2 regions of the Variovorax sucrosi genome follow, and region 2 is predicted to be linked to the other one. Evidence: riboswitches for the same ligand, from Rfam matches in the RefSeq annotation. Region 2 holds a riboswitch; the other holds the start of a gene.
What was found. Region 2 has a riboswitch for glycine ahead of gcvT (glycine cleavage system aminomethyltransferase GcvT). Riboswitches for the same ligand answer to the same signal wherever they lie in the genome.
Positions count from the first base shown of each region.

Region 1 (14,040 bases), on a different contig from region 2:
GTGCAGAAGATGACGCTGTCGACCCTGCGCGGCATGAACGTCCAGATGGAAGACCTGGCCAAGGCCTTCACCGCGACCGTTGCGCCTCCGGTATCGGCCCCCACCGCATCGGTCGAACCGGCCGACGAGGCGCCGGCACCGCCCTCCATCGCGCAGGAGAACGGCGCCGAACCGCCCGCCGATGCACCCGAGAATGGCCGCGGCGACGACGCCAAGGCAACGGCGCCCGGCGTGGTCGACCCGCTGCAGTGGTGGAACGCGTTGACACAGCAGTTCCAGCACATCGCGCAGACGGCCATGCACGATGCGGGGCAGTTGAAGATGCCCGGCGCGGCCACGACGGCCAAGGCATCGGCGCGTCCCCCGGCCGCCAAGAAGGCCGCGGCCCGGAAAGCGGCTGCCACCAAGAAGATCACCCCCGCAGCGCGCAAGGCCGCCGCCGCACCGCGTGCCCGGGGCCGCTGAGCCGGCGCGGCCTGCCCTTGCCCCCCTGAACCCTGAGAACACCCGGACTTCCCCGGAAATGCGCGCATGAAACTCTTTCCCACCGGCCACGCCACCCATCCGCAATGGCGCATGGCGGCCGGCCTTGCCCTGGCCCAGGTGCGTGCGCAGATGGCGCTGCCCGAATACGCCTCCGCGCCGACGCTGGGCCTGCTCTACATCACCGACCACTACGCCGACGACGCGCAGGACATCCTCGATCACCTGGGCGCCGAGCTGCCGGAGGTGACCGACTGGTCGGGCACCGTGGGCGTCGGCGTGTCGGCCAACAATGCCGAGTACTTCGACGAGCCCGCGCTGAGCCTCATGCTGTGCGCGCTGCCGAGCGACCAGTACCGGGTGTTCTCTGGCGTGGCACCGCTGGGCAGCTCGGAGATGGCAGGCTTCGAGCCGCACACCGCACTCGTCCACGCCGACCCGCGCACGCCCGAGCTGGCCGAACTGGTCGGCGAGATGGCGGGACGCACCGACACCGGCTACCTGTTCGGCGGCCTGTCCTCCGGCCGCGAAGGCTCGCTGCAGTTCGCCGTCGGCGGCAACGGCAACATCCGCGGCCATGGCGCCGCGGGCGGCGTGTTCTCCGGCGGCATGTCGGGCGTGGTGTTCGGCGAGGGCGTGCGGCTGGTGTCGCGGGTCACGCAGGGCTGCCAGCCGGTCTCGCGCGAGCGCGAGATCACCGAGGCTGACGGCAATCTGCTGCTCCAGCTCGACGGCCAGCCGGCCCTCGACGTGTTGCTGTCCGACCTCGGCGTGTCGCTCGACGAGCCGCAGGCGGCGATCGAGGCGGTGCGCGCGACGCTCGTGGGCCTGGTCGATGCCGGCAGCGACGGCGTCCGCCGCACCGGCGACCTCGGGGCCGATGTGCGGGTGCGCCACATCATCGGGCTCGACCCGACCCGCCGTGGCGTGGCGATCGCCGACCTGGCCGAAGCCGGCATGCGCATGAGCTTCTGCCGGCGCAACGCGCAGGCCGCGCGCGCCGACCTGATGCGCATCTGCGCCGAGATCCGCGAGGAACTCGAACCCGAGGAGCAGACGCTGGCGACCGCACGCGCGGTGGCTGCCGGCGAGGCCGAGGCGGCGCCACATCCGGCACGCCGCGTGGCCGGTGCGGTGTACGTCAGCTGCTCGGGCCGCGGCGGGCCGCACTTCGGCGCACCCAACGCCGAGATGCAGATCGTGCGGCATGCGCTGGGCGACGTGCCGCTGGTCGGCTTCTTCGCGGCCGGCGAGATCGCCCGCCACCATGTGTACGGCTACACCGGCGTGCTGACGGTGTTCGTCGCCTGATCAGCCCTTCGCGAAGGCGAACTCGACCTCGGGGGACAGCCCGCTGACGATGCGGGCGATCGACTTGCCGGCGCCGCACACGTGGGTCCAGCCCGGTGCGCCGGGCGCGACATTGAGGAACAGGTTGCGCAGGCGGGTGCGACCGATCACCGGCAGCCCGCTGGCGCTGCGCACATGTGGCCGGAGGGTCAGCGTGGCGCCGCGGCGCTCGGTCAGGCCGGGCAGCAGTTCCTCGACGCGCGACAGCATGCGGGCGAGGCGTTCCGGGTCCGACAGCACCGGTGCGGCGCCGTCGATGCGCACCGTCGACCACACCCGCAGCTGGTCGCCCTCCGGCGTGCTGACGCGCCGCATGCGCAGTCGGCCCACGCCGTCGTACAGCATGAGCTGCGGGGCGCGCGCGGGGTCCTTCAGCGGCAGCAATACGGAATACTCCTGCACCCGCCGCAAGCGCAGCGGCACGCCCAGGGCCTGCGCCAGCGGCGCGCTGCCGCTGCCCAGCGCCATGACATAGGCGTCGGCGCGCAGGGTGATGCGTTCGCCGTCGGCGTTCAACAGTTCCACATGGTCCACGCGGCCATCCAGCGCATGCAACTGCGTCACCGTGTGCTTCGTCAGGAAGTGCACACCGGCCGCGCGGCACATGAAGAGGGTGCTGCCGGCGAAGCTGGCCGGGTCGGGCGAGGTGTCTTCACGCGTGAAGGCGGCGCCGGCCAGCGTTCCGCGCAAGGGCTCGAGCGCCGGTTCCAGGCGCAGGGCCTCGTCGGCCGACAGCAGGTGCAGCGCACAGCCGAGCGCATGCAGCCGTGGCACACGCCGGGCGAATTGCTCGAAGGCGTCGGCGTCGGTGTAGATGCGCATCCAGGCGGTGCCCGGCGACGAGAGGCTGACGCCGGCTTCCCGGCGCAGCGCCCGCACGCTCTCGCGGCTGTAGGCGCCCAGGCGCACCAGGTGTTCGAGCCGCTCGGTGGGCCGGTGCGCCGCCCCGGTCAGGTAGCCGGCCCAGGCCTGAACCCGGTGGCGCAGCCGGTCGACGGCCGCGCGCCACGGCGAGCCCGGACGCGTGGAGGGTGCCGGGGCCGGTGCTGGCGCGGGCGGCTCGACCAGGCCGCGGGCCTTGGCAGCGGGCGTGCCGTGGCGGTCGATCACCGTCACCTCGTGGCCGAGTTGCTGGAGGTAGTAGGCCGAAGCGACGCCAAGAAGACCGCCGCCCAGAACAATCACGCGCATGGTCCAGATCCTTGTGGGATGGCACAAACGGCGGATGCACGACAAACCGTGGGGTTGCGGGCCGGATCCGGAGTTCGGGTTCGCCGCTCCCTCTGTCCTTGGTACCTGAGAGATTCGCCCGCGGCGACGTGCAGCGGGGTTGCTCCTTCGGTGCATCGCGCGGGGCGATGGCTCTCCAGACGGCTAGATCAATAGACGGCAGTCATCGAACCGGCATGCGGTTCACCTCGGCGTTCATGGGAGTTTGCGCGTACGGTGGGGTGAGGACACCCGCTCTCCTGCACCCTGGAGTTTACCCGTCTTGACAAATTCGAGAACTGGCCATTTGGCCTATCCCTCCGTGACCGCCCATGCCCGCCCGATCGATCGTCCCACCTCAGGCGGACTTGGTCGGCCTGGCATCGCTGCGCCGCAGCCGGGTGAAGGCCTCGAATTCCCAGTTCCGCATGCCCAGCAGCAGGGTGTAGCCCTCGCGGTCGTTGGGCGGCAGCTTCTGGTCCGTCTGGTGCTGCTGCGCGAAATCCTGCGCCACCCGCTGCAGCCGCTCGAGGAAGGATGGCGCCAGCGCCCGGCTGATCGAGCCGTGCACCAGCAGCAGCCCCTCGGCCGGGCCGTCGAACCCGCCGCGGTAGTAGTCGAGCACCACGTTCTCGCGGAAGAAGTCCATCACCGGCCCGTGCGGCCGCCAGCGGAAGGTCTTGGCCAGCTTCAGCCGGTAGCGGTTGAGCGGACGCAGTTCGATGATGCCGATGCGGTCGAGCTGCACCAGGCAGGCGATGCACTCGGCCTCGGTGATGCGGTAGGCTGCGACGATCTGCTCCAGCGTCCACTGGCTCAGCACGTTGATGGCGACCAGCAGCAGCTTCTTGTCGCGCACCACGGCTTTTTCCTGCTCCTGCGTCAGCTCGCGCAGCAGCGGTTGGGCGTCGGCCACGCGGCGGGCCAGCTCGGCGAAGTCGATCTTCAGCGCCCGGCAGATCGCATCGACCCGGGTAAGCGGCATGTCGCCCTTGGCGAGCATCCGCTTCACACTGGATTCCGCCATGCCGAGGGCGCGGGCCAGGTCGGCATAGGTCATGCGGGCGTTCTTCAGCTCGTTCTTCAGCGCCTGGACGAGGTCGATGGTGGTGCTCATGGCGTGGAAGCGTCCTTGGTATTGTTTTTCGATACCGATCGTTCTGAATCGGCAGACCGTATCGATTTTCGATGCCAAATAGTTCCGCCGGCAACTAGATTCCGCTCCCACCGCATCACCTGCATCACCGGAGCCCCGCCATGAACCGCCCAGACCGTTCGCCGACCGTGCCGCTGTTTCGCCGTCTCTCGCATCTGTCGTCCCGCGAGCGCGGGCTGCTGGCCGCCTTCGCCGCCTTCGTGCTCATTGCCTGCCTGGGGCCCGCCGTGCCCGATCCGAGCGCGGCGGCCGGGGCCGCCTTCGCCGACGACCGCGCCTGGCGCGGCTTGCCGTTCGCGGTGGATGTGCTGAGCAACCTGCCATTCGCGGCCTTCGGCCTGTGGGGCCTGCTGCGGCTGCGGCGCTTCGACACGCTGCATGAGCGGCTGTGCGCAGCCAACGCACTCGACTGTGCCTGGCTGTTCTTCGCCGGGCTGATCTTCACCGCCGCCGGCTCGGTCTTCTATCACCTGCAGCCGGACGCGCTGCGCCTCGCCGCCGACCGCGCCGGCATGGCGATCGCCTTCGCCGGCATCGTCGGCCTGGCGGTGTGCGAGCGGGTCAGCTCGCGCGCCGGCTGGCCGGCGGCCTGCGCAGCCTTTCTCGGCGGCATGCTGGCGGTAGCGGCCTACCACGAGCGCGGCGATGTGCTGCCCTGGGCCGTGGTGCAGTTCGGTGGCATGGCGCTGGTGCTGGTGCTTGCCGTGCTGCGGCCGGTGCCCGGTGCCATCGGCCTGCGGCTCGGCGCGGTGGTCCTGTTCTATGCCGTGGCCAAGCTGTTCGAGCTGGGCGACCAGGCGATCTTCGAGGCCACCGGGCAGTTCGTCTCGGGCCACAGCCTGAAGCATCTGGTGGCCGCCTGCGCCGCCTGGCCGGTGCTGCGGGCCATCGATGGGCTGGCTGGCCTGGGCCCTGCGGCACAATCCACGCGCCACCGCCATGACGGTCTGAGGAGCCCGACAGGGACATTCGAATGACATCACCTGCCGCTGCCGCCGAGACACACGCCAATCAGTTCGCCCTGCTGGGCCAGCGGCGCTTCGCCCCCTTCTTCTGGACGCAGTTCGCCGGCGCGGCCAACGACAACCTCTTCAAGTTCGCCTTCACCGTGATGGTGACCTATCAGCTCCAGCTGAGCTGGATGCCGCCGGCGCTGGCCGGCCTGGCGATCGGGGCGTTGTTCATCCTGCCCTTCCTGCTGTTCTCGGCAACGGCCGGCCAGCTGACCGACAAGTACGACAAGACGAAGATGATCCGCTTCGTCAAGAACCTCGAGATCGCGATCATGTTCATCGCGGCCTGGGGCTTCGTGCGGGCCGACGCCGCGGTGCTGCTCGGCTGCGTCTTCCTGATGGGCCTGCATTCCACGCTGTTCGGCCCGGTCAAGTTCGCCTACCTGCCGCAGGTGCTCGACGCGCGCGAGCTCACCGGCGGCAACGGCATGGTCGAGATGGGCACCTTCGTCGCCATCCTGCTGGGCCAGGTGGCCGGTGGCCTGCTGGTGGCGCTGCCGGGTGTCGGCCACACGACGGTGGCAGTCGCGTGCGTGGGGCTGGCGCTGGTGGGGCGTGGCGTGGCGCAGGCCATTCCGACCGCGCCGGCGACCGACCCGAACCTCGTCATCAACTGGAACCCGTTCAGCGAAACCTGGCGCAACCTGAAGCTGGCGCACGGCAACCTGGTCGTGTTCCGCTCGCTCCTGGGCATCTCGTGGATGTGGTTCTTCGGCGCCGTCTTCCTGAGCCAGTTTCCGAGCTTCGCGAAGGAGGTGCTGCACGGCAACGAACAAGTCGCCTCGCTGCTCTTGGTGGTGTTCTCGATCGGCATCGGCATCGGCTCGCTGTTGTGCGAAACACTGAGCCGCCGTCAGGTCGAGATCGGCCTGGTGCCGCTCGGCGCCATTGGCATGAGCGTGTTCGCGATCGACCTGTACTTCGCCTCGCGCGGCCTGCCCGCGGCGCCGGAGATGGGCCTGGGCGCCTTCGTCGGCCAGGCAGCGCACTGGCGCGTGATGGCCGATCTCGGCCTGCTGTCGCTCTTCGCCGGCCTCTACAGCGTGCCGATGTACGCGCTGATCCAGCTGCGCAGCCAGCCGACGCACCGCGCGCGCATCATCGCGGCAAACAACATCCTGAATGCGCTCTTCATGATCGCCAGCGCGGTCATCGCCGGCGCGCTGCTCAAGGCCGGCTTCACCATCCCGCAGATCTTCCTGTTCACCGGCATCGCCAACGCGGTGGTGGCCTTCTACATCTTCATGCTGGTGCCGGAATACCTGCTGCGCTTCGTGTCCTGGCTGCTGTCGCACTTCATCTACCGCTTTCGCATCCGCGGCGACGAGCACATCCCGACCGAGGGCGCGGCGGTGCTGGTGTGCAACCATGTGAGCTTCATCGACGCCGTGCTGCTCATGGCGGCCAGCCCGCGTCCCATCCGCTTCATCATGGACCACCGCATCTTCCGGGTGCCGGTGCTGGGAGCGCTCTTCAAGCTGGCCAAGGCGATCCCGATTGCGCCGCAGAAGGACGACCCGGTCGCCTACGAGCGCGCCTTCGCGCAGGCGGTCGACGTGTTGCGCGAGGGCGACTTGCTCGCCATCTTCCCCGAGGGCGCGATCACCCGCGACGGCACGCTGCAGCCCTTCAAGGGCGGCGTGATGAAGATCCTGGCGGCAGCACGGGCCGAGGGCATCGACCCGCCAGTGATCCCGATGGCGCTGACCAACCTCTGGGGCTCCTTCTTCAGTCGCATCGAGCAGCGTGACGGGCAGAACGTCGCCATGGTGCGGCCCTTCCGCCGCGGGCTGTTCAGCCGTGTGGGGCTCAACGTCGGGCCGGCCGTGCCCGGCGCGCAGGTGCAGCCCGAATCGCTCCAGTCGCGCGTCAGCGGACTGCTCGCCGCTTGATGGCGGGGCTGCGCGACGCCTTCTGGGGGACGCTCGGCGCCGTGCCGCCGGAGTTCTGGCACGCCTTCACCTGGCTGGGCGACAGCGGCCTGATGCTGCCGGCGTCGGTGCTGATCGTGCTGCTGCTGTGGCTGTCGCCGGGCGGCAGCCGCTGGACCGCCTTCAGCTGGTGCCTGGCCTTCGGCGCCGGTGGCGCGCTGATCGTGGCATCGAAGCTCGCGTTCATGGGCTGGGGCATCGGCAGCGCCCGCTTGAACTTCACCGGCTTCAGCGGCCACACGGCCATCAGCACCAGCGTGTGGTCGGTGGCGCTCTGGATGCTGGCGGCGCGGCGGTCGGCCGCGGTGCGCCGCATCGCGGTGGCGGCCGGCTGGGCCCTGGGCGCGGCCATCGGTGCGTCGCGCCTGGCGATCTTCGCGCACTCGGCGTCGGAGGTGGTAGCCGGCCTGCTGCTGGGCATCGCGATCTGCCTTGCCTTCCTGCGACTTGTGCGCCGCCAACCGGCGCCCCGGGTGCCCTGGCCGGCGATGCTGCTCGGCTTGCTGCTGCCGCTGGCCTTCCAGACGCCCGGCGCGCCGGCGCCGACGCAGAACCTGCTCGAAGCCATCGCCGTCCGGCTGGCCGGCATCGAGCGCCCCTACACCCGGGACGATCTGCGACGGACCTGATGCGGCGTATGGGTATCGAAATTCGATACTGAAGGCGCTGCACAGGAGGCCTGGTGCATTGAAATGCGCCTTCTCGGCGAAGTGGAGTCGATCATCCGATCACCTTCACAACGCCGCGAGGCTTTCATGCAACCCCTTCCTTTCCACGTCTCCGTCCAACGCGATACCCGCGCCTGGCAGTTCCAGGTCTGGACCTCCTTCGGCGTCGCCGTGTCGCTCTGCGCCATCGGCCTCGGCTGGCTGCCCGGTGCGGCGCTCGACCGCGCCTTCATGGTGATGGGCTACGTGTTCTGCCTGTCGGCGGCTTTCGTGTTGGCGAAGTTTGTGCGCGACAACCAGCACGGTGCGACCCGCTCGGCCGGCGACACGCCGATGTGGAAGCTGGTGGTCTGGGGCGGCTTCCTCACCGCCATGGGGTTGACCGGCTGGGGCCTGCTGCGCATGGACATCAACGAAACCTACAAGGCCTTCCTCGGTGTGAGTTGGCTGTTCCTCATCAGCGCGGCCTTCACGCTGGCCAAGACGCTGCGGGACCGCCATGAGGCCGATCTGGCCGAGGCCCGCCTGCAAGGCCGCCGCGAAGCCCGTGGCGCTGACAGCGCTGCGGAATGACGCGCAGTACCCGGACCCTTTTCAGGAGCAATCTGATGAAAAAGACATTGATCGTTTCCCTGCTGGCCGCCTGCACCGTCTGCACCGCTTTCGTGGCGCACGCGCAGAGCGAAGCCTCGGTGGCCCTGTCGCTGCTGCCAGTGGCCTCGGTGGTCGGTACCGCCTCGGTGGCGGGCGCTGCCGCCAGTGCCGTGGTGGCCGTGCCGGTCGCTTTGTCGGTGGGCGGTGCCGCGCTCACGGTGGTGGCGGTCGAGGCCTCGGCCGCGGGCACCGTCTGCCTGCTCGAGCGCGCGTCGGACGGCGCACGTGCCAGTGTGCGGCTTGCCGGTCATGCGGTGCAGGGCAGCGCGATCGCGGTCGGCACCGTCGTCACGGTGAGCGTGATCGGCAGCGGCGTCGTGCTGTCCGCTGCGGGCGAGATGATCGCCTTCATTCCCAACACCATCGGCCGGGCGCTGCTTCACAACGAGAGGCTGATGTGAACCCGCGCGCCCCCACCCATTTCGGCCACTACGACGATTTCGGACGCGAAGTGGCGGCGCCGGGCTGGCCCTGGCGCGTGCGCATGGCGCTGCGCACCGCGCTGCTCGCGGCGGCGGTCGTGCTGGCCGGCCTGTTCCTCTTTCCGACCGAATCGCACGCGGGCCGCTCGTGCGAACAGGTCCGCCCCACCGCGCAGCAGGTGCAGCAGGGCCTGACGCTGGCCGAGCGAACGGCGCAGGCGCTGGACGCCAGCGGCGCGCGCGTGGTGCTGCTGGCACGCGCCGGCCAGGACCTGGGCAAGTACGGGCTGCGCTGGTCGCATGTCGGCATCGCCTTCAAGACCGACGCCGGCCCGTGGCGCGTGGCACACAAGCTCAACCAGTGCGGCACGGCGGTGGCCGGCCTCTACCGCCAGGGGCTGGGCGAGTTCTTCCTCGACGATCCGTGGCGCTACGAGGCCGCGTGGTCGGTGCCCACGTCGGCGGTGCAGTCGCAACTCGCGGCGCTGCTGGCGGCGCCACCCGCGGCCGGCATCGGGCGCCTGCACACGCCGGCCTACAGCCTGGTGAGCTATGTGTGGGCCGACAAATACCAGCAGTCGAACCAGTGGGTGATCGAGACGCTGGCGCTGGCCATGGAGTCGTCGACCGTGACCGACCGCAGCCAGGCGCAGGCGTGGCTGCGCTTGAAGGGCTATGCGCCAACCACGCTCACGCTCGGCCCGCTCACGCGGCTGGGTGGGCGCATGAGCAAGGCCAACGTGGCGTTCGACGACCATCCCAACGAGAAGCGCTTTGCCGATCGCATCGAGACGGTCAGCGCCGATTCGGTGTTCGCCTGGCTGCAGCGCAGCGGGCTGGGCGCGGCGCCGGTCACACTCGGGCTGTAACGCGTTCGAGGGAACGCATCACTGGAAAGAAGAACAATGAGCAAATCCTTGCGCCTCTCTGAAAAATGGTTTCGCCGCGGCCTCTGGCTGGTGGCGCTGGTGTTCGCCAGCTTCCTGATCGGCCTCGGCGGCACCCTGGTGGGTGACCTGCCGCAGGTCGAGCGGGCCCTGCAACTCGACGACTTCATCGACCGTGCGGCGGCGGAGCCCTTGCGGGCCGGTGTGCGCGAGGCCGAGCGCACCGAGCAGCAGGCGGCCCGCGAGTTGGAGCAGGCCGAGCTGAAGCTGTCCGTGGCCCAGCAGTCCAGCCGCACGGCGCGCGAAACCTTCGGCAACTGGGTGGCGACGCGCCGTGCCACGGCGCAGCCCGACCAGGACGCCGAGCTGATCGCGCGCACCCGTGCGCTCGATGCCCTGAAGGCCAAGGAAGACGAGGCCCAGCAGAAGGTCGACGTGCAGGAGCAGGTCGCGCTGGACGCGCGCCAGGCGCAGGCGTCTGCGCGGCAGAAACTCGCCGAGCTCGAGGCAACGGCACAGGAAAAGCTCAACGCCGAATACCGCCGCGTCGAGCTGCGCGTGTTCGGCTACCGACTGGCGCTCACGCTGCCGCTGCTGCTCGTGGCCGGCTGGCTGTTCGTGAAGAAGCGCAAGAGCACCTACTGGCCCTTCGTCTGGGGCTTCATCTTCTTCGCGCTGTTCGCCTTCTTCGTCGAGCTGGTGCCCTACCTGCCGAGCTACGGCGGCTATGTGCGCTACGTGGTGGGCATCGTGCTGACGGTGCTGGTCGGGCGCTATGCGATCGTCGCGCTCAACCGCTACCTGGCCCGTCAGAAGCTGGCCGAGGCACAGCCGGACATCGTGCGGCGCGAGGAGCTGAGCTACGACACCGCGCTGGCGCGCCTGGCCAAGAGCGTGTGCCCCGGCTGCGAGCGCCCGGTGGACCTGAAGAACCCGGCGATCGATTTCTGCCCGCACTGCGGCATCGGCCTGTTCGACCATTGCGGTGCCTGCGATGCGCGCAAGAGCGCCTTCTCGAAGTTCTGCCATGCATGCGGCACGTCGGCACAGACGCGAACACTTTCGGACAAGCAAACAGTGGCTGGCGCCTTGCCTGCGTGATAGAAGCTTCGTGCGGCGCCCGGCGCCGCGTTTCACAGAACCAGTCTGATATTCAAGGAGTACTCATGAGCATTTTCGGCAAGATTTTTTCCAAGATTTTTCCGTCGGCCAACGCTGCCGAGGTGACGGCTGCGCCGGCACCTGCACCTTCGGCAAGCGCCCCGGCCCCGGTCGCACCGCCGCCCTCCATTCCGCTGGGCGACGTGACCCCCATCCTGGATGCCATGCCCGGCGCGAGCGCTCTGAACTGGCGCACGTCCATCGTGGATCTGATGAAGCTGCTCGGCCTGGACAGCAGCCTCGCCGCGCGCAAGGAACTGGCCAACGAGTTGATCTACACCGGCAACGACGAGCCGGGCTCTGCGGGCTGGAACCTCTGGCTGCACCGCCAGGTCATGACCCGCATCGCCGCCAACGGCGGCACCGTGCCGGCCGAACTGCGCGACTGATTCGCCGCGCTCGCATCCGAAGCCCGTCGCCGACGGGCTTTTTTACGCTTGGGCCGAGCGGCGTATGGCTTCCGTCGAATGGGCAGCGCCGTTGTGCGCGCCTACGCTTGCCGGCTTTCCATGCGACGGGATCCAGCGATGTCCTTTTCCTACTGCCGTGCCGTGGTGCGGCTCGTCCTCGTCTCGGCGAGCGCCTGGGCGCTCACTGCCCACGGCGAAGCCGCTGCCGGCGTGAAACTGTTCAAGATCGTCTCGCCGCGCGACGACATCGTCGTCGGTGTCGACGTCGAGCAGCTCGGCAGGGGCAACGAGCCCGCGGTGCAGCGGCTCGCCGCGCTGCTGGCCGAGAAGGGCCAGATCACGCTTTGGCAATATGCCTCCGCCAAGGAGGCGGACGGTGCGCTGGTGCAGGCGCCACTGCGGCAGATCGCGGTGTTCAAGAGCGAGCTGCTGCGCATTGAGCCGTACAGCACGCCGCTGCCGGTCAAGCCCTTCATCGCTGCGGCCAAATAGCCGCTGACGCCCGGTTCACACCCCGCGTGCGCGCTCGGCCTTGAACTGCTGCCGGAACTCGGCGAAGCGCCTGGCGTCGAGCGCTTCGCGGATCTCGCGCATCAGGTTCAGGTAGTAGTGCAGGTTGTGGATGGTGCAGAGCATCGGGCCGAGCATCTCGCCGCAGCGGTCGAGGTGGTGCAGGTAAGCGCGGCTGAAGCCCTCGCGGCCGCCGTCGTTCCAGCTCACACCGGATGTGCCGGCGCAGGCGTGGCAGGTGCAGCTCGGGTCGACCGGCTGCGGGTCCATCTTGTGGCGCGCGTTGCGCATCTTCAGGTCGCCGTAGCGCGTGAACATCGTGCCGTTGCGCGCATTGCGCGTGGGCATCACGCAGTCGAACATGTCAACGCCGTCGGCCACGCCCTGCACCAGGTCCTCGGGCGTGCCCACGCCCATCAGGTAGCGCGGTTTGTGGGCCGGCAGCCGGTGCGGCGTGTGGCCCATGATGTGCAGCATCTCTTCTTTCGGCTCACCCACGCTCACGCCGCCGATGGCGTAGCCGGGAAAGTCCATGTCGACCAGCGCGGCCAGCGATTCCTCGCGCAGGTTCTCGAACATGCCGCCCTGCACGATGCCGAACAGCGCGTTCGGGTTCTCGAGTCGCGCGAATTCGGTCTTGCAGCGCTGCGCCCAGCGCAGGCTCAGTTCCATCGACGTGCGCGCCTCGGCCTCGGTCGTGATGTGGCCGTTCGTATCGTAGGGCGTGCATTCGTCGAACTGCATGACGATGTCGCTGTTGAGGATGGCCTGGATCTGCATCGAGACCTCGGGCGTGAGGAACAGCTTGTCGCCATTGACCGGCGATGCGAACTTCACGCCTTCCTCGCTGATCTTGCGCATCGCGCCCAGCGACCACACCTGGAAGCCGCCCGAGTCGGTGAGGATCGGCTTGTCCCACTTTTCGAACTGGTGCAGCCCGCCGAAGCTCGCCATCACGTCGAGGCCGGGGCGCATCCACAGGTGGAAGGTGTTGCCCAGGATGATCTGTGCGCCCATCTCTTGGAGGCTGCGCGGCATCACGCCCTTGACGGTGCCGTAGGTGCCCACGGGCATGAAGATCGGCGTCTGCACCGGGCCGTGGTTGAGCGTGAGCGTGCCGCGGCGCGCATGGCTCGTCGGGTCGGTGGTGAGCAGTTCGAAGTTCAGCATGGGTTCAGTCCTGTCGTGCCAGCAGCATGGCGTCGCCGTAGCTGAAGAAGCGGTAGCGGTGGGCGATGGCGTGGGCGTACAGCGCCATCACGCGCTCGTAGCCGGCGAGGGCGCTCACCAGCATCATCAGCGTGCTCTTGGGAAGGTGGAAGTTGGTGATCAGCAGGTCGACGTGCGTGAAGTCGAAGCCCGGCGTGATGAAGATGCGCGTATCGCCGGACGCCTCACCGCTCTTCGCCCACGATTCGAGCGTGCGCACGGTGGTTGTGCCGACCGCGACCACACGGCCGCCGCGCGCCTTGCAGTCGGCGATGGCGCGCTGGGTGGCTTCGGGCACCTCGTAGCGCTCGGCGTGCATCGTGTGCTCGGCGATGTTCTCGGTTTTCACCGGCTGGAAGGTGCCGGCGCCGACGTGCAGCGTGACGCTGGCTCGCTGCACGCCGCGCGTTTCGAGCTCGGCCAGCAGCCCTTCATCGAAGTGCAGCGCGGCGGTCGGTGCGGCCACGGCACCGGGGACGCGCGCGAACACGGTCTGGTAGCGGCTTTCGTCTTCGGCCGAGTCGGTGTGCGCGATGTACGGTGGCAGTGGCACATGGCCGCAGCGCGCCATCAGCGCGTAGGGGTCTTCGCCGGCCGGGCTTTCGAAGGCGAAGCGGAAGAGAGCGCCGTCTTCTTCCGGCCAGCGGCCGAGCAGCGTGGCGGTGAAGCCGCCGACCATCTGCAGTGTGGTGCCGACAGGCGGCTTCTTGCTGACCTTCATGTGGCACACCGTCTCCTGACCCTGCAGCACGCGCTCGACCAGCAGCTCGAGCTTGCCGCCCGTCGGCTTCTCGCCGAAAAGCCGCGCCTTGACCACGCGGGTGTCGTTGAAGACCAGCAGGTCGCCGCGCTTCAGCTGGCTGGGCAGGTCGCGGAAGATGCGGTCGACCGGTGCGGCGCCCGTGCCATCGAGCAGGCGCGACGAGGTGCGTTCGGTGGCGGGGTGCTGCGCGACCAGATCGGGCGGCAGGGCGAAA
Region 1 is NZ_JBPJZU010000011.1:32,137-46,176, reverse strand. Features, by position in the region: gene ACSFBE_RS20790 (PhaM family polyhydroxyalkanoate granule multifunctional regulatory protein) at 1-465, shown strand, start outside; gene ACSFBE_RS20785 (FIST signal transduction protein) at 532-1,794, shown strand; gene ACSFBE_RS20780 (FAD-dependent oxidoreductase) at 1,795-3,024, opposite strand; glycine riboswitch at 3,107-3,213, opposite strand; gene ACSFBE_RS20775 (helix-turn-helix domain-containing protein) at 3,401-4,159, opposite strand; gene ACSFBE_RS20770 (hypothetical protein) at 4,300-5,175, shown strand; gene ACSFBE_RS20765 (MFS transporter) at 5,172-7,103, shown strand; gene ACSFBE_RS20760 (phosphatase PAP2 family protein) at 7,103-7,771, shown strand; gene ACSFBE_RS20755 (YiaA/YiaB family inner membrane protein) at 7,898-8,383, shown strand; gene ACSFBE_RS20750 (hypothetical protein) at 8,419-8,865, shown strand; gene ACSFBE_RS20745 (DUF2145 domain-containing protein) at 8,949-9,755, shown strand; gene ACSFBE_RS20740 (serine endopeptidase) at 9,792-10,874, shown strand; gene ACSFBE_RS20735 (DUF3597 domain-containing protein) at 10,940-11,323, shown strand; gene ACSFBE_RS20730 (hypothetical protein) at 11,462-11,836, shown strand; gene tgt (tRNA guanosine(34) transglycosylase Tgt) at 11,852-13,024, opposite strand; gene queA (tRNA preQ1(34) S-adenosylmethionine ribosyltransferase-isomerase QueA) at 13,029-14,040, opposite strand, start outside.
Region 1: linked by a shared signal. The riboswitch ahead of ACSFBE_RS20780 (FAD-dependent oxidoreductase) and the one ahead of gcvT (glycine cleavage system aminomethyltransferase GcvT) in region 2 are both predicted to bind glycine.

Region 2 (14,040 bases):
TTCGCCGCTCGCCATCAACAGGGGCAGCGTCTCCGATGCGGTGCTCACCTTGATCTCGATGCCCAGCGGCGCAGCGCGGGTGCGCAGCACTTCGATGGTCTGCGGGTGGCAGTCGCCGGCCACCAGGAAGACGTTGCTTTTGGATCTCACGCTGCGCTTGGCCAGCGTCATCGCCTCGGCCGCGGCCGTCGCCTCGTCGAGCATCGACGCGTTGGCGATCGCCATGCCGGTCAGGTCGCAGACCATGGTCTGGAAGTTGACCAGCGCCTCCATGCGGCCCTGCGAGATCTCCGCCTGATAGGGCGTGTAGGCCGTGTACCAGGCGGGGTTCTCGAGGATGTTGCGCAGGATCACGCCGGGCGTGTGGGTGCCGTAGTAGCCCTGGCCGATGAAGTTGCGCGCCACCTTGTTCTTCGCCGCCATCGCCTTCAGCTCGGCCAGTGCGTCGGCCTCGCTCACCGGCGCGGGCAACTGCATCGGCCGCGTGCGGCGGATGGCCGGCGGCACGATGCCGTCGATCAGTTCCTCGCGCGTGGCAGAGCCGATGACCGGCAGCATGCGCGCCTCGTCGGCCGGCTCGATGCCGATGTGACGGGCGATGAATTCGTCGGCATTCTCGAGTTCGCGCAAGGTGGGGAAGGAGGGGGTCGGCATGGGCGTGGAGCGATGAAGGCGAAGATTGAAGGCGGGTCAGCTCTCTGCAGCGAACTTGTCGTAGTCGGCGGCTTCGAGCAGGGCGTCGAGCTGGGCGGGCTCGCTCAGCTTGACCTTGAAGAACCAACCGGTGGCGAGTGGGTCGCTGTTGGCGAGCGAGGGGTCGGCGCGCAGCGCTTCATTGACTTCGGTGATCTCGCCCGAGACGGGCATGAACACGTCGGCTGCCGCTTTGACCGATTCGACGACGCCGGCGACTTCGCCTTGCGCGAAGGTCTTGCCGACCTCGGGCAGGTCGACGAACACGACGTCGCCGAGTGCGTCCTGCGCATGCACGGTGATGCCGACGATCGCGTCGCTGCCGGTGGCCTGGACCCACTCGTGGTCCTTGGTGAATTTGGTGCTCATGGGGCTCCTGAAAAGAGATGGAACGAGAGGTGAAAGGGAAACTAGCCTCGGTAGTATCGGGTCGGCACGAAGGGCAGGGTGGTCACCTCCATCGGCACCGGCTTGCCGCGCACGATGGCCTGCAGGCGCGTGCCGGGCGCAGCGAAGGCGGCGGCCACGTAAGCCATCGCGATCGGCCGGTCGGCCGTGGGCCCGAGCAGTCCGCTGGTGACCTGGCCGATGGCGATGCCCTCGAAGGATTCGAGCGGCGTGCCGTCGCGCACCGGGATGCGTTCCAGCGCGACCAGGCCGACGCGGCGGCGCTTGAGCGTGTCGTGCTCGGCGATGCCGGCCGCGCCCGATGCCGCGGCCGCCAGTTGGGCCAGCACCCTGTCGGCACCCGGGAAGCCACCGGCCCGCGCGCCGCCGGTGCGGCGCACCTTCTGAATCGCCCAGTTGAGCGAGGCCTCGACCGGCGTGGTCGTCTCGTCGATGTCGTGGCCGTAGAGGCAGAGGCCGGCTTCCAGCCGCAGCGAGTTGCGCGCACCCAGGCCGATGGGCTGCACCTCGGGCTCGGCCAACAGCAGGCGGGCCAGTGCTTCGGCGTCGCTGGCCTTCACCGAGATCTCGAAGCCGTCTTCGCCGGTGTAGCCGCTGCGGGTGACGAAGGCCGGAATGCCGCCGATCTGCACCGCGCCGCCCGTCATGAAGACGAAGCGTTCCACGTTGGGCGACAGGCGGGCCAGCGTGGCGGCGGCCTGCGGACCCTGCAATGCGAGCAGCGCGTGGTCGGGCATCGGCTGCACCTCGCAGCGCGCGCCGATGCGGGCCTGGATGTGCGCCAGGTCGGCCACCTTGCAGGCGCCGTTGACGATCACGAAGAGCGACCCGTCGCCTTCGTTGAAGAACATCAGGTCGTCGAGGATGCCGCCCGCGTCGTTCAGCAGCAGGCCGTAGCGCTGCTTGCCGGGCGCCAGGTCGACCACGTCGACCGGCATCAGCGTCTCGAAAGCCGCGGCGGCGTCGGGGCCGACCAGGCGCAGCTGGCCCATGTGCGAGATGTCGAACAGGCCGGCGGCCGTGCGGGTGTGCTTGTGCTCGGCCATCAGGCCGGCGGGGTACTGCACCGGCATGCTGTAGCCGGCGAAAGGCACCATGCGGGCGCCAAGTTCGACGTGCAGGGCATGCAGCGGGGTCTTCTGAAGCGAATCGTCGGAAGCAGCCATGGCGCTCTCCATAACAGGGGGGCAGACGGAATCCACGACGCAAGTCATGGGCCACCCCTGCTGTCCGCTCTACCTGAGAGATTCGCCCCGCCTTTTCAGAGGCTTAGGGTTTGCTCCTTCGGTGGGCCGGCGTGTCGCGATGGACGACCGACCTCTCTCCAGCAAGGAAACGCCCGGATGAACAGGCGCCTCGTCAGTCCTTGGGGCCTGAGCGTTCGGATGGGTTCCTGCGCCTTCGGCGGCCCGTTGCGGGCGCTCTCCTGACCCGGGCGAGTGTAGTGGATCGGCGCGGGCTCAGTGCACCGTTTCGGCTGGCAACAACTTGGCGATGCGATCGCGGATGGCGTCGGCGCGCTCGTCGCCGGCGGCCTGTCGGATCTCCGCGAGCATCGTGTCGGCCACGGCCAGCATGGACGCGCGGTCGCGCGCCTCGCGCAGCGTGTCGCGCAGGACCTGCGCCATCGCCGGGTCGCGCCGCGCGAACATGCGCTCGCACAGGTCGAACAGGAACATGCGGGTGGTGGCCAGGGACGGCTTGCCGTCGAAAGGGTCGGCCGATGCGGTGGGCGTTGATGGCTCGGGCACATCCGCCACGACGACGGCGGGCGCGTCGAAGCGTTCATCCGGCGCGTGCAGATAGCCCTCGTGCAACAGGTGGTGCGCCACGCGAAGCGCCTCGTCGCGGTCGCTGAAGAGCGGCACGAAGTCGGTCACCGAGCGCTGGCCGTCGGCCATCAGCAGCACGGCGCGTTCGCGCTGCGTCAGCGTGCGGCGGCCGGGGCGCAGCTCGTCGCGGGCTTTTTCGGTCTTGCTGAAGAACATCGGGTGCCAAGCGTCGGGATTGCGAATCCGCCAGCATCGGCCCCGGTCATGACAACCCGATGAAGCAAGCGCCTCTACTTGAAGCCCATCACCCGCGGCAGCCAGGTGCTCAGCGCCGGCACGAAGGTCAGGATGATCAGCACCGCCCCGTGCGCCCACAGGAAGGGCACCAGCTCGCGCACCAGCTTCGACATCGGCACCTTCGACACGTTGCATGTCACGAAGAGCAGCCCCCCGACCGGCGGCGTGATCATGCCCAGCGTGAGGTTGAAGATCACGATCATCGCGAAGTGCACCGGGTCGACGCCCAGCTTCATGGCGACCGGCGCGAGGATCGGCGCCAGCACCATGACGCCCGGCAGCGGCTCGATGAAGATGCCGAAGAGCAGCAGGAAGACGTTGACGATGATCAGGAACATCCACGGCGAGAGGTTCATGCCGATCAGCCATTCGGCCATCTGCTGCGGAATGCCTTCGATCGTCAGCACCCAGGCGAAAGACGCCGACAGCCCGATGATGATCAGCACCGACGCCGACAGCAGCGCCGAGCGTTCGAGGATGTTCGGCAGCGCCTTCCACTCGAGCGTGCGGTAGACGAACTTGCCGCACAGCAGCGCGTAGAACACCGCCACCACCGAGGCTTCGGTCGGCGTGAACCAGCCGGCGCGCATGCCGCCGAGGATGACCACCGGCAGCAGGATGGCGGGCAGTGCCTTCCACGTCGTGACGAGGATGTCGCGCATCGGCGGCAGCTGGCCGTCGCCCTTGTAGTTGCGCTTCTTCGACACCCAGAAGTTCACCGCGCACATCGCCACCGCGATCAGGATGCCCGGCAGGATGCCCGCTGCGAACAGCGTGCCGACGGACACCGTCTCGTCCTGCAGCGCGTAGATGATCATGATGATCGACGGCGGGATGATCGGCCCGACGATGGCCGTGGACGCCGTCAGCGCCGCCGCGTACGAGCGGTCGTAGCCGGCCTTGTCCATCATCTTGATCAGCATCGAGCCCGGGCCGGCCGCGTCGGCCAGCGCCGAGCCCGAGATGCCCGAGAAGAAGGTGAGCGACACCACGTTGGTGTAGCCCAGGCCGCCGCGCTTGTGGCCGACGAACTGGCCGGCGAAGCGCAACAGCACCTCGGTCAGCGAGCCGCCGCTCATGAGCTCTGCCGCCAGGATGAAGAAGGGCACGGCCATCAGCGGGAAGCTGTCGATGCCGGTGAAGGTTTCCTTCAGCAGCACCATCAGGGGATAGCTTTCCGCCAGGATCAGCGTGGCCGCGGTGGCCAGCCCGAGGGCGAAGGCGACCGGCACGCCGATGGCGAGGAAGACGCAGGCGGAAACGATGAGAACGATGCTCGGGTCCATGCGCGTCCCCTTACAACGATGCCGACGCGGTGGCGTCGAAGTGCGCATCCGACCGGAACTCCCGGCGCAGCACGTAACCCTTGACCACCAACAGGAAGTGCACGATGCACAGCACCCCGCCGATCAGCATGGCACTGTAGATGTAGGCGAAGGGAATCTGCGTCACGGCGGTCAGCTGGAACATGGTGCGCTGCATGTAGAGCCAGCCGTACCAGACCATGAATCCGAAGAAGGCGAAGAGCAGCGCCGCGACGGCAAGGCGCACGGCCATCGCGCCCTTGGGCGGCAAGGCGTCCTGCAGGTTCTCGACGGCGATGTGGCCGCCGTAGCGCAGCACCGGGCCGGCGCCCAGGAAGGTGAGCCAGATCATCATGTGGCGCGAGACCTCTTCGGCCCATTCGAGGGACTGGTCGGTCAGGTAGCGCAACGCGACATTGGTGAAGATGATGACCGACATGGCGGCCAGCAGAAGGATCAGCGCCCAGCGGTTGGCGGTGATGAAATGGCGCTCGAAGGCTTGCACGGTACTTGAATCTCGGTCTGGAAAAAGCGAACCGCCCGGAACCTCTCGGCGTGTCCGGGCGGTGGACGGTCAGCGGTTTGCCGCTTACTTGACGTCCGTGATCTTCTTGATGTTGTCCGCGCCGAACTCCTTGGCGTAGCTCACGTACGCGGGCTTGAGCGCCTCGCGGAAGGCGTTGCTGTCGACGGTGCGTGTGACCTTCATGCCGTCCTTCTCGAGCTGGGCGATGCCGTTGCTTTCGTCGTCGTTGACCTTTTTGCGCTGCGCGATCGACGCCTTCTGCGCCGCCGCGACAAAGAGCTTCTTGTCGGCATCCGAGAGCTTGTTCCAGACCTTGGGCGACAGCAGCAGCAGCGCTGGCGAGTACACGTGGCCGGTGAGCGAGAGATGCTTCTGCACCTGCGAGAACTTCGACGCCAGAATCACCGGGATCGGGTTCTCCTGGCCGTCGACCGTGCCCTGCTGCAACGCGCCGAACAGTTCGGGGAAGGCCATGGGCGTCGGCAGGATGCCGAAGGTGCGGTAGCCGTCCATGTGCACCTTGTTCTCCATGGTGCGCATCTTCAGGCCCTTGGCGTCTTCCGGCTTGACGATGTCGCGCTTGCTGTTCGTCATGTGGCGGAAGCCGTTCTCGGTCCAGGCCAGCGCGATGATGCCCTTGCTCGGGAACTTGGTCAGGATGTCCTGGCCGATCGGGCCGTCCATCACCTTGCGCGCGTGGTCGTAGTCGCGGAACAGGAAGGGGATGTCGACGATCTTGACCTCGGGCACGAAGTTGCCGACCGGGCCGGTCGATGTGTTCAGCAGGTCCTGCGTGCCGAGCTGGATGGCCTCGATCTGCTCGCGTTCGCCGCCCAGCGCCGAGTTGGCGAAGTGCTGGCACTTGAAGCGGCCTTGCGTGCCCTTCTCGACTTCGTCGCAGAACGCCGTCGAGCCGACACCGTAGTGCGATTCCTTCGAGGTGGCGTAGCCGATCTTGAGCGTCGTGGTCTGGGCGAAGGCGCTCGCGCCGAGGGCGAGCGAAAGGCAGGCGGCAAGGGTGCCGAGTTTCATGGTGTCTCCGGGAGTTTTCGCCGAATGGCGTAGTCGAATCAGGCGCTTTCGACTATGCCGCATACCCGAAGGCAACGGCGTCGGGGTTTCACCGACTTACCGCGTTTTCAGGCAGCGGCCGGACGGATCGCGGACTTCGGCCGGAACGCCTTGCAGACCGCATCGTCGGTTTCGATGTACGGCCCGTTGATGAGATCGATGCAGTAGGGCACGGCCGCGAAGATGCCCGGCACGGCTTGCGAGCCGTCGGCGTTCTTCAGGCCTTCGAGCGTCTCGGCGATGGCCTTGGGCTGGCCCGGCAGGTTGAGGATCAGCGCGCGGTCGCGAATCACCGCGACCTGTCGCGACAGGATGGCGGTGGGCACGAAGCGAAGGCTGATCTGCCGCATCTGCTCGCCGAAACCCGGCATTTCCTTGTGCGCCACGGCCAGCGTCGCTTCGGGCGTGACGTCGCGCAGGGCGGGGCCGGTGCCGCCGGTGGTGAGCACCAGCGAGCAGCCGGCGTCGACCAGTTCGATCAGCGTGGCGCTGATGCCGGCCTGCTCGTCGGGGATGAGGCGCGCCTCGAAGTCGATCGGGTTGCGCAGTGCACGCGTCAGCCAGTCCTTCAATGCCGGCAGGCCCTTGTCTTCGTACACGCCGGTGGAAGCGCGGTCGCTGACCGAGACGATGCCGATGCGGACCGGGTCCGGAGTGCTCATGCGTCGCGCTCCCGCGATTCCTCGCTGGCCTCGGCCGCCCGGTCGCTGCCTGCATGGGCGGCCAGTTGCGCGCGCACCAGCTGGAACACCTCGCGGTAGGCCTTGGCCTGGCGCGGCGCTTCGCCGGGCTTGCCGGCCTTGATGTCCTTGCGGGCTTGGCGCACCAGGGCGCGCAGCTGCTGGCTGTCGGTGTCGGGATGGGTCTCGATCCAGCCGCCGAGCGCGTCGTCGTCGGCGATGAGCCGGTCGCGCCAGCGTTCGGCCTCGTGCAGCATCGCGGTTTCCTCGGCGGGTCCGCTGTGCTGCTCGTCGAGCGCACTGCGCACGGCGTCGAGCACCTCGGGGTCGAGCGCGCGCATCAGCTTGCCGATGAACTGCATCTGGCGGCGCTTGCCTTCGAAGTTGGTGATGCGGCGCGCCTCGACGATCGCGTCGGCCAGCTTCTCGCCGAGCGGCAACTGGTCGAACAGGCCGGCGCGCAGACCGAGCAGGTCTTCGCCGAGCTTCTGCAACTCGGCGCTTTCGCGCTTGAGGTCGGTCTTGCTGGCGTCGTCGGTGCCCTTGAGCTCGCGTTTGAGCTCCAGGTCGAGTTCGCTGCCTTCGGCAACGAATTCGCCACGGACGTAGTAGCCTTTTTTGGGTTTGCGGGACATCGGAAAATCCTGGGCCGCAAAGGACCGCGCGATAGAGGGAACAGGGGGCCAAGTATCATAGCCAACACATGACGACATCCTCCACGCGCCCCGCGTCCGGCTTTGCGTACAGCCGCTCTTTCTTCGAAAATCTGGTCGACTCGGCCTTGGCGCATGCCAAGAAGCTCGGCGCCACCGACGCGGGGGCCGAGGCCTCCGAAGGCTGCGGCCTGAGCGTGTCGGTGCGCAAGGGAGAACTGGAGAACGTCGAGCGCAACCGCGACAAGTCGCTGGGCATCACGGTGTACGTCGGGCACCGCCGCGGCAACGCCAGCACCTCCGACTTTTCCGAGGCCGCCATCGCCCAGACGGTGCAGGCCGCCTACGACATCGCGCGCTTCACCGCCGAAGACCCGGTTGGCGGCCTGCCCGACGAAGCGGACATCGTGCGTGAGCAGCCCGACCTCGACCTGTTCCACCCCTGGGACATCGACAGCGAACAAGCGGCCAAGCTGGCGCTCGAATGCGAGGCCGCGGCCCTGTCGACCGACAAGCGCATCACCAACAGCGAAGGCGCCGGCGTCTCGGCCCAGCAGAGCCACTTCTTCAGCGCCCACACGCACGGCTTCCGCGGCGGCTATGCCAGCTCGCGGCACTCCATCTCGGTGGCGCCCATCGCCGGCAAGGGCGACGGCATGCAGCGCGACGCCTGGTACAGCTCGATGCGCTCGGCCGACGAACTGGCCAGCCCGCAGGCGGTCGGCCGCTACGCCGCCGAACGCGCGCTGTCGCGCCTGAAGTCGCGCAAGATCAAGACGACGCAGTGCCCGGTGCTGTTCGAGTCGCCACTGGCCGCCGGCCTGCTGGGCGGGCTGGTGCAGGCCACCAGCGGCGGTGCGCTCTACCGCAAGAGCACCTTCCTGCTCGATTCGCTCGGCAAGCCGGTGCTGCCCAAGCACATCGACGTGGCCGAAGATCCGCACATCAAGCGCGGCAAGGGCAGCGCGCCCTTCGACGACGAAGGCGTGACCACGCGGGCGCGCAAGATCGTCGACGGCGGCCGGCTCGAGGGCTACTTCCTCAGCACCTACTCGGCCCGCAAGCTGGGCATGAAGACCACGGGCAACGCCGGCGGTTCGCACAACCTGACGCTGCGCTCGCGTCTGACGAAGGCCGACGACGACCTCGACGAAATGCTGCGCAAGCTGGGCACCGGCCTGTTCGTGATCGAGCTGATGGGGCAGGGCGTGAACTACGTGACCGGCGACTACTCGCGCGGCGCCAGCGGCTTCTGGGTCGAGAAGGGGCGCATCGCGTTCCCGGTGCAGGAGATCACCATCGCCGGTAACTTGAAGGACATGCTGATGGGCATCCAGGCCGTCGGGGCCGATGCCTACAACTACGGCGCCAAGACCACCGGCTCGATCCTCATCGACCGGATGAAGATCGCCGGTTCCTGAGCAGTTCAGGCCCGCGGCTGCGCTAACTCGTTCAGCAGTCGCTGGGCGTGCAGGGGCAGCGGCTGGCCGGAGCGCGTGCACGCCAGCAGCGTGCGTGCGGCCCATGGTTCGTCGAGCACCGCGCGGCGAATCTGCATCGTCCGGGCGCAGCGCCGCGCAGCCGTCTGCGGCACGATGCCCAGTCCGATGCCTTGTTCCACCATGCTGCACACGGCTTCGAAGCTGGCGACGCGCACCCGGTAGTGCACGTGCTTGCCGAGCCGGCGCGCATGCAGCGCGATGTGCTGCTGCAGCGGGCTTGCCGCGCCGAGCCCGACAAAGGCCGCGTCCGTCACCTCAGCCAGGCCGATGCGGCGGCGGTCGGCCAGCACGTGGCTGCGCGGCATCACGAGCACCAGGTCGTCGCGCCGGAACGGCCGGCTGTCGAGCCCCGCGGTGTCCGCGGCGTTCGACACGATGCCGATGTCGCAGACGCCTGCCCGCAGTGCGTCGATGATGTCGTCGCTCGCACGTTCCTCCAGGTCGACCGAGATGTGCGGGTTCGCTGCGAGGAATCGGGCCAATGGCGCGGGCAGGTGTTCGGTCATCGCGGACGTGTTGCACAGCAGGCGGACATGGCCCTGCAGCCCTTCGCCATAGGTCCCCAGTTCGCCGCGGAGCTGCTCCATCTGCGCTAGGACGAGGCGCGCATGATGCAGCAAGGTCCGGCCGGCCTCTGTGGCGTGCACACCTTGGGAATGGCGCTGCAGCAGCGGATGACCCAGCGTCGCTTCCATGCCGCGCACCCGTTGGCTGGCCGAGGCCAGTGTCATGTGGCTACGCTGCGCACCGGCGGTCAGGCTGCCGGCTTCGGCGACGTGCAGGAAAAGGCGCAGGTCGGTCAGATCGAATCGCATGGTGCCAAGGTAGCATGTTCAGGCTCAGGCGGTGCCTGAGGCAGGCTGCGCGAGATCCGCATTGGTTGGCGCTTCGGGACGCCGCAGACTCGCATCCATGCCATCCCTCGAACTCCTGTCCGCAGCGTCTGCGGTATTTCTGCTCGCAGGGCTCGTCAAGGGCGTGATCGGACTGGGTCTGCCGACGCTTTCCATGGCCCTGCTTGCGCTTTGGATGCGGCCGGTCGAAGCCGCCGCGTTGCTAATCGTGCCGTCCTTCGTGACCAACGTTTGGCAAGTGCGCCCCTGGCCGAGCCTATGGCCACTCCTGAGGCGACTGACGGGGATTCAGGTCGGTATCGTCGTGGGGACGCTCGGCGGTGCGATGGTTTTTGGCGTACCGACGGGCACTTGGAGCCGTCTCTTTCTGGGAGCGGCCCTCGTGGCCTATGCGGCCTGGGGGCTCGCCGGCCGAACGTTGCACATCGGGCCGCGTGCCGCGCGTTGGCTCGGTCCGTTGGCAGGCGCACTCACGGGCGTGGTGACGGCCCTGACCGGGGTTTTCGTAGTGCCGGCGGTGCCTTATCTCCAGGCGCTGGGGCTTCAGCGCGATGCGCTGATCCAGGCCATGGGTCTTTCCTTCACCACCGCGACGGTCGCACTGGCCATCGGGCTGATCGGTACCGGCGGTTATGCGGCGAACGATCTGCCGCTGTCGGTCGCAATGCTCCTTCCAGCATTGCTGGGGATGAGCGTCGGTCAATGGCTGCGCGACCGGCTCCCGCTCGTCGCGTTCCGACGTTGCTTCTTCCTGGGGCTGGGCCTGCTGGGCACGTACATGCTCTGCGCCTAGCTTCTTCCGTCACTGCGCGAGGTGGGTGCGCACGCGCGCGATGGCTTGTCGGTAGGGTGGGGCGAAGCCATCGACCGGCTCGCCAGGCGCCAGCCAGCGGAAGCGGAAGACGAGGCCGTCTTCTTCGGGGCTGCCGCTGGCGATGTGCTCGAAGGTTTCGGGAAGTGCACCATCCGTCCGCATCAGGAAGACATGCCACAGCTGGGCATGGCGGTGCACGTTGCCTTCCACACCGGCCTCGCACTCGCGGTCCATCGTGCCCAGCGGCTGCAACGGCCCGTCGTACGCGATGCCCGATTCCTCCAGCAGCTCGCGGCGCACGGCGGCCTCGGGCGTCTCGCCGGGCTCGACCGTGCCCTTGGGCAGCTGCATGCCGCCGTCTTCGGGGTGGTCGAACACCAGCAGGCGGCCGCGGCTGTCCACCAGGCAGGCACAGGCCTTGTGGACCGGGCTCCGTGCCTCGGCGTCCATCAGGCGCCTGACAAGGCCGCCTTGACCGCGGCGCTGACCTGGCCCATGTCGGCCTTGCCGGCCAGGCGGGTCTTGACCGTGCCCATCACCTTGCCCATGTCGCCCGGGCCCTTGGCGCCCAGTTCGTCGACGATCGCCTTCACTTCGGCCGTGACCTCGTCGGCGCTCATGCGCTGCGGCAGGTAGACCTCCAGCACCTTGATCTCGGCGGCTTCCTTGTCCGCCAGGTCGGCGCGGCCACCGGTCGTGAAGGCGGCGATCGAGTCCTTGCGCTGCTTGACCATCTTGTCGACGATGGCCACGACCATGGCGTCGTCGAGCTCGACGCGCTCGTCCACTTCCTTCTGCTTCATCGCGGCCAGCAGCAGACGGATGGTGCCCAGGCGCTCGCTGTCCTTGGCGCGCATGGCCGTCTTCATGTCTTCGGTGATCTGTTCCTTGAGGCTCATGGTCTTCTTCTCTCTTTTGGGCGAACGAAAAAACAAAAGCCGCGGCAGGTTTCCCCGGCGCGGCTCGCTTCACTGGCCTGTGCCAGCGAAGGGGTGCTTAGTACAGCTTCTTGGGGAGCTGCATGCTGCGCACGCGCTTGTAGTGGCGCTTGACCGCGGCGGCCTTCTTGCGCTTGCGCTCGGCGGTCGGCTTTTCGTAGAACTCGCGGGCGCGCAGGTCGGTCAGCAGGCCGAGCTTTTCGATGGTGCGCTTGAAGCGACGAAGGGCAACGTCGAAGGGCTCGTTTTCTTTAACGCGGATGGTGGTCATTGATGAATCGTTGAACTGAAGTTGGCCGGGGGAGATCGAGGCCCCAGGCCGGGGTTCCTCAACTGAAAATTTTGGAGGCCGTTGAGGGGAGGCCAAAAGTTAGCCCGCGATTATAACGCGTTCGCGCAGGCGTGGGCACTCGCCCAGGCCCATTGGAAGTTATAGCCGCCCAGCCAGCCGGTCACGTCGGTCACCTCGCCGATGAAAAACAGGCCTGGCTGCTTCGATTCCAGCGTTTGCGACGAGAGGTCGCGGGTGTCGACGCCACCGGCCGTCACCTCGGCCTTCTTGTAGCCCTCGGTGCCGGCGGGCGTGATCGACCAGCGGGAAATCCGCTCCGCCAACTGGCCCAGCGCCTTGTCGGCGGCTTCGTTGATGGGCCGTTGCAGCGCCGGGTCGTCGCCGACCCAGGCGTCGGCCAGGCGCGACGGCACCAGGGCGGCGAGTTCGTTGGCCACCCGCTTGCGTGATCGCGACTTGGCATCGCCGAGCAGGGCTGCGGCGTCGGTGCCAGGGGCGAAGTCGATGGTCAGCGCCTCGCCCTCGCGCCAATAACTCGAGATCTGCAGCACCGCTGGCCCAGACAGCCCCCGGTGGGTGAACAGCAGGTCTTCCAGGAAGGCCATGCGCTCCTTCTTTCGGCCGGTCTCGATCTGCACCGGCAGCGCGAGCCCGGCCAGGCTGGCATAGGGCGCCCAGCCGGCACCTTCGAAAGTCAGCGGCACCAAGGCCGGGCGGGGCGTCACCACGCGCAGGCCGAACTGCCGCGCCAGCCGGTAGCCGAAATCGCTCGCGCCCAGTTGCGGGATGGACAGCCCGCCGGTGGCCACGACCAGGTGCGGCGTGTCGACCGGCCCGCGGTCGGTGTCGATCCGATAACTCGCTGTCGCTTCGTCGAAGGCGACGGCACCCACGGCACAGGGTTGCCAGCGCGTCACGCCGCCGTCGTCGCATTCGGCCAGCAGCAGGTCGATGATCTGCTGCGACGGCCCGTCGCAGAACAGCTGGCCCTTGTGCTTCTCGTGGTAGGCGATGCCGTGGCGCTCCAGCAGCCCGATGAACTGCTGCGGCGTGTAGCGCGACAGCGCCGAGCGGCAGAAGTTCGGGTTTTCGCTCACGAAATGGCGCTGCGGCGCGCGCACGTCGATGTCGCGGTTGGTGAAGTTGCAGCGGCCGCCGCCCGAGATGCGGATCTTCTCCGCGATGCGTTCGCTGTGATCGATCAGCAGCACCTTGCGGCCGCGCTGACCGGCCAGCGCCGCGCAGAACAGCCCGGCGGCACCGGCGCCGATGACGACGGCGTCGAACGTCAATGCGCGGTCGCCCCGTCGACGACGATCACCGGCGGCGGGTTGTACTTGAGGTGGCCGACGTAGCGAAGCGGCTGCGTCGCGGGGATCGACGGCACGTCGCCCTCGCGCATGTGGAGCAGGTCGGCGGGGCTGACCCAGCGCGGGTCGGCCGTGGTCACGGGCAGGCCGGCCTGGTTGTAGGCTTCCAGCACGAACTGCGAACAGAAGAACTGGTCGTTGCGGCTCGCGCCGAGTTGCACCATGGCGAAGCCGCGCAGGCAGAAGTCGCGTGCGGCGCCGGGCATCAGCGGCAGCTCGCAGATGCGCCGATTCAGCACGAAGGGCGCATTCAACATCACGCCGACCGTGTTGTAGCGCGTGCCGACCTGCGACATGGCCCAGCCACGCAGGCGCTGCGCGTGGTCGGCATCGATGCCCGGGTGACGGAAGGCGACCACCATCTGCTCTTCGGCCACCACGTCTTCGATGCGTCGCGCGCGCACGCCGTCACCGACGGCTTCGGCGACCTGGCCGTCCCCCAGGTACAGCACGGCGTGGCTTACCGGCGAGAAGGTGCCCAGGCGGATGCCGAACGAACCGAGCGTCGCGACCGAGGTGAGCAGGATGTCGCCGGGCTCGAGCGCGGTCGCCGAGATCAGCTCGCCGCCGTTGCCGGGGGCGATGGCTGAGCTCTGCACATTGAGCCGCGGCAGCCCGCCATTCTCGGAGGGCTCGAAGCGCGATGCGCAGCCGACCAGCAGCAGCGCGGCGACGAACAGGGCAGCGCCCTGCAGGCGTGTCGGGCTCAAGGCACTCAACCCTTCCACACGAACGGAAACTTCAGCTGCTTGAAGAAGCCGTTCGGCACGTAGTCGCCCAGCACGCCGTACTGTTCCGGCCAGAGCTTGGTGCTCTTCACGGCAGTGCCGAAGAGGTAGTCGAGGAAGGCGTAGTGCGCCGCGTAG
Region 2 is NZ_JBPJZU010000008.1:279,486-293,525, reverse strand. Features, by position in the region: gene gcvP (aminomethyl-transferring glycine dehydrogenase) at 1-654, opposite strand, end outside; gene gcvH (glycine cleavage system protein GcvH) at 691-1,062, opposite strand; gene gcvT (glycine cleavage system aminomethyltransferase GcvT) at 1,104-2,267, opposite strand; glycine riboswitch at 2,318-2,439, opposite strand; glycine riboswitch at 2,456-2,540, opposite strand; gene ACSFBE_RS17650 (hypothetical protein) at 2,562-3,089, opposite strand; gene ACSFBE_RS17645 (TRAP transporter large permease) at 3,164-4,456, opposite strand; gene ACSFBE_RS17640 (TRAP transporter small permease) at 4,467-4,979, opposite strand; gene ACSFBE_RS17635 (TRAP transporter substrate-binding protein) at 5,064-6,032, opposite strand; gene mog (molybdopterin adenylyltransferase) at 6,140-6,733, opposite strand; gene yjgA (ribosome biogenesis factor YjgA) at 6,730-7,386, opposite strand; gene pmbA (metalloprotease PmbA) at 7,455-8,825, shown strand; gene ACSFBE_RS17615 (LysR substrate-binding domain-containing protein) at 8,831-9,721, opposite strand; gene ACSFBE_RS17610 (sulfite exporter TauE/SafE family protein) at 9,819-10,553, shown strand; gene ACSFBE_RS17605 (NUDIX domain-containing protein) at 10,563-11,024, opposite strand; gene ACSFBE_RS17600 (GatB/YqeY domain-containing protein) at 11,024-11,473, opposite strand; gene rpsU (30S ribosomal protein S21) at 11,571-11,783, opposite strand; gene ACSFBE_RS17590 (BaiN/RdsA family NAD(P)/FAD-dependent oxidoreductase) at 11,894-13,096, opposite strand; gene ACSFBE_RS17585 (YaeF family permuted papain-like enzyme) at 13,093-13,884, opposite strand; gene ACSFBE_RS17580 (sterol desaturase family protein) at 13,890-14,040, opposite strand, start outside.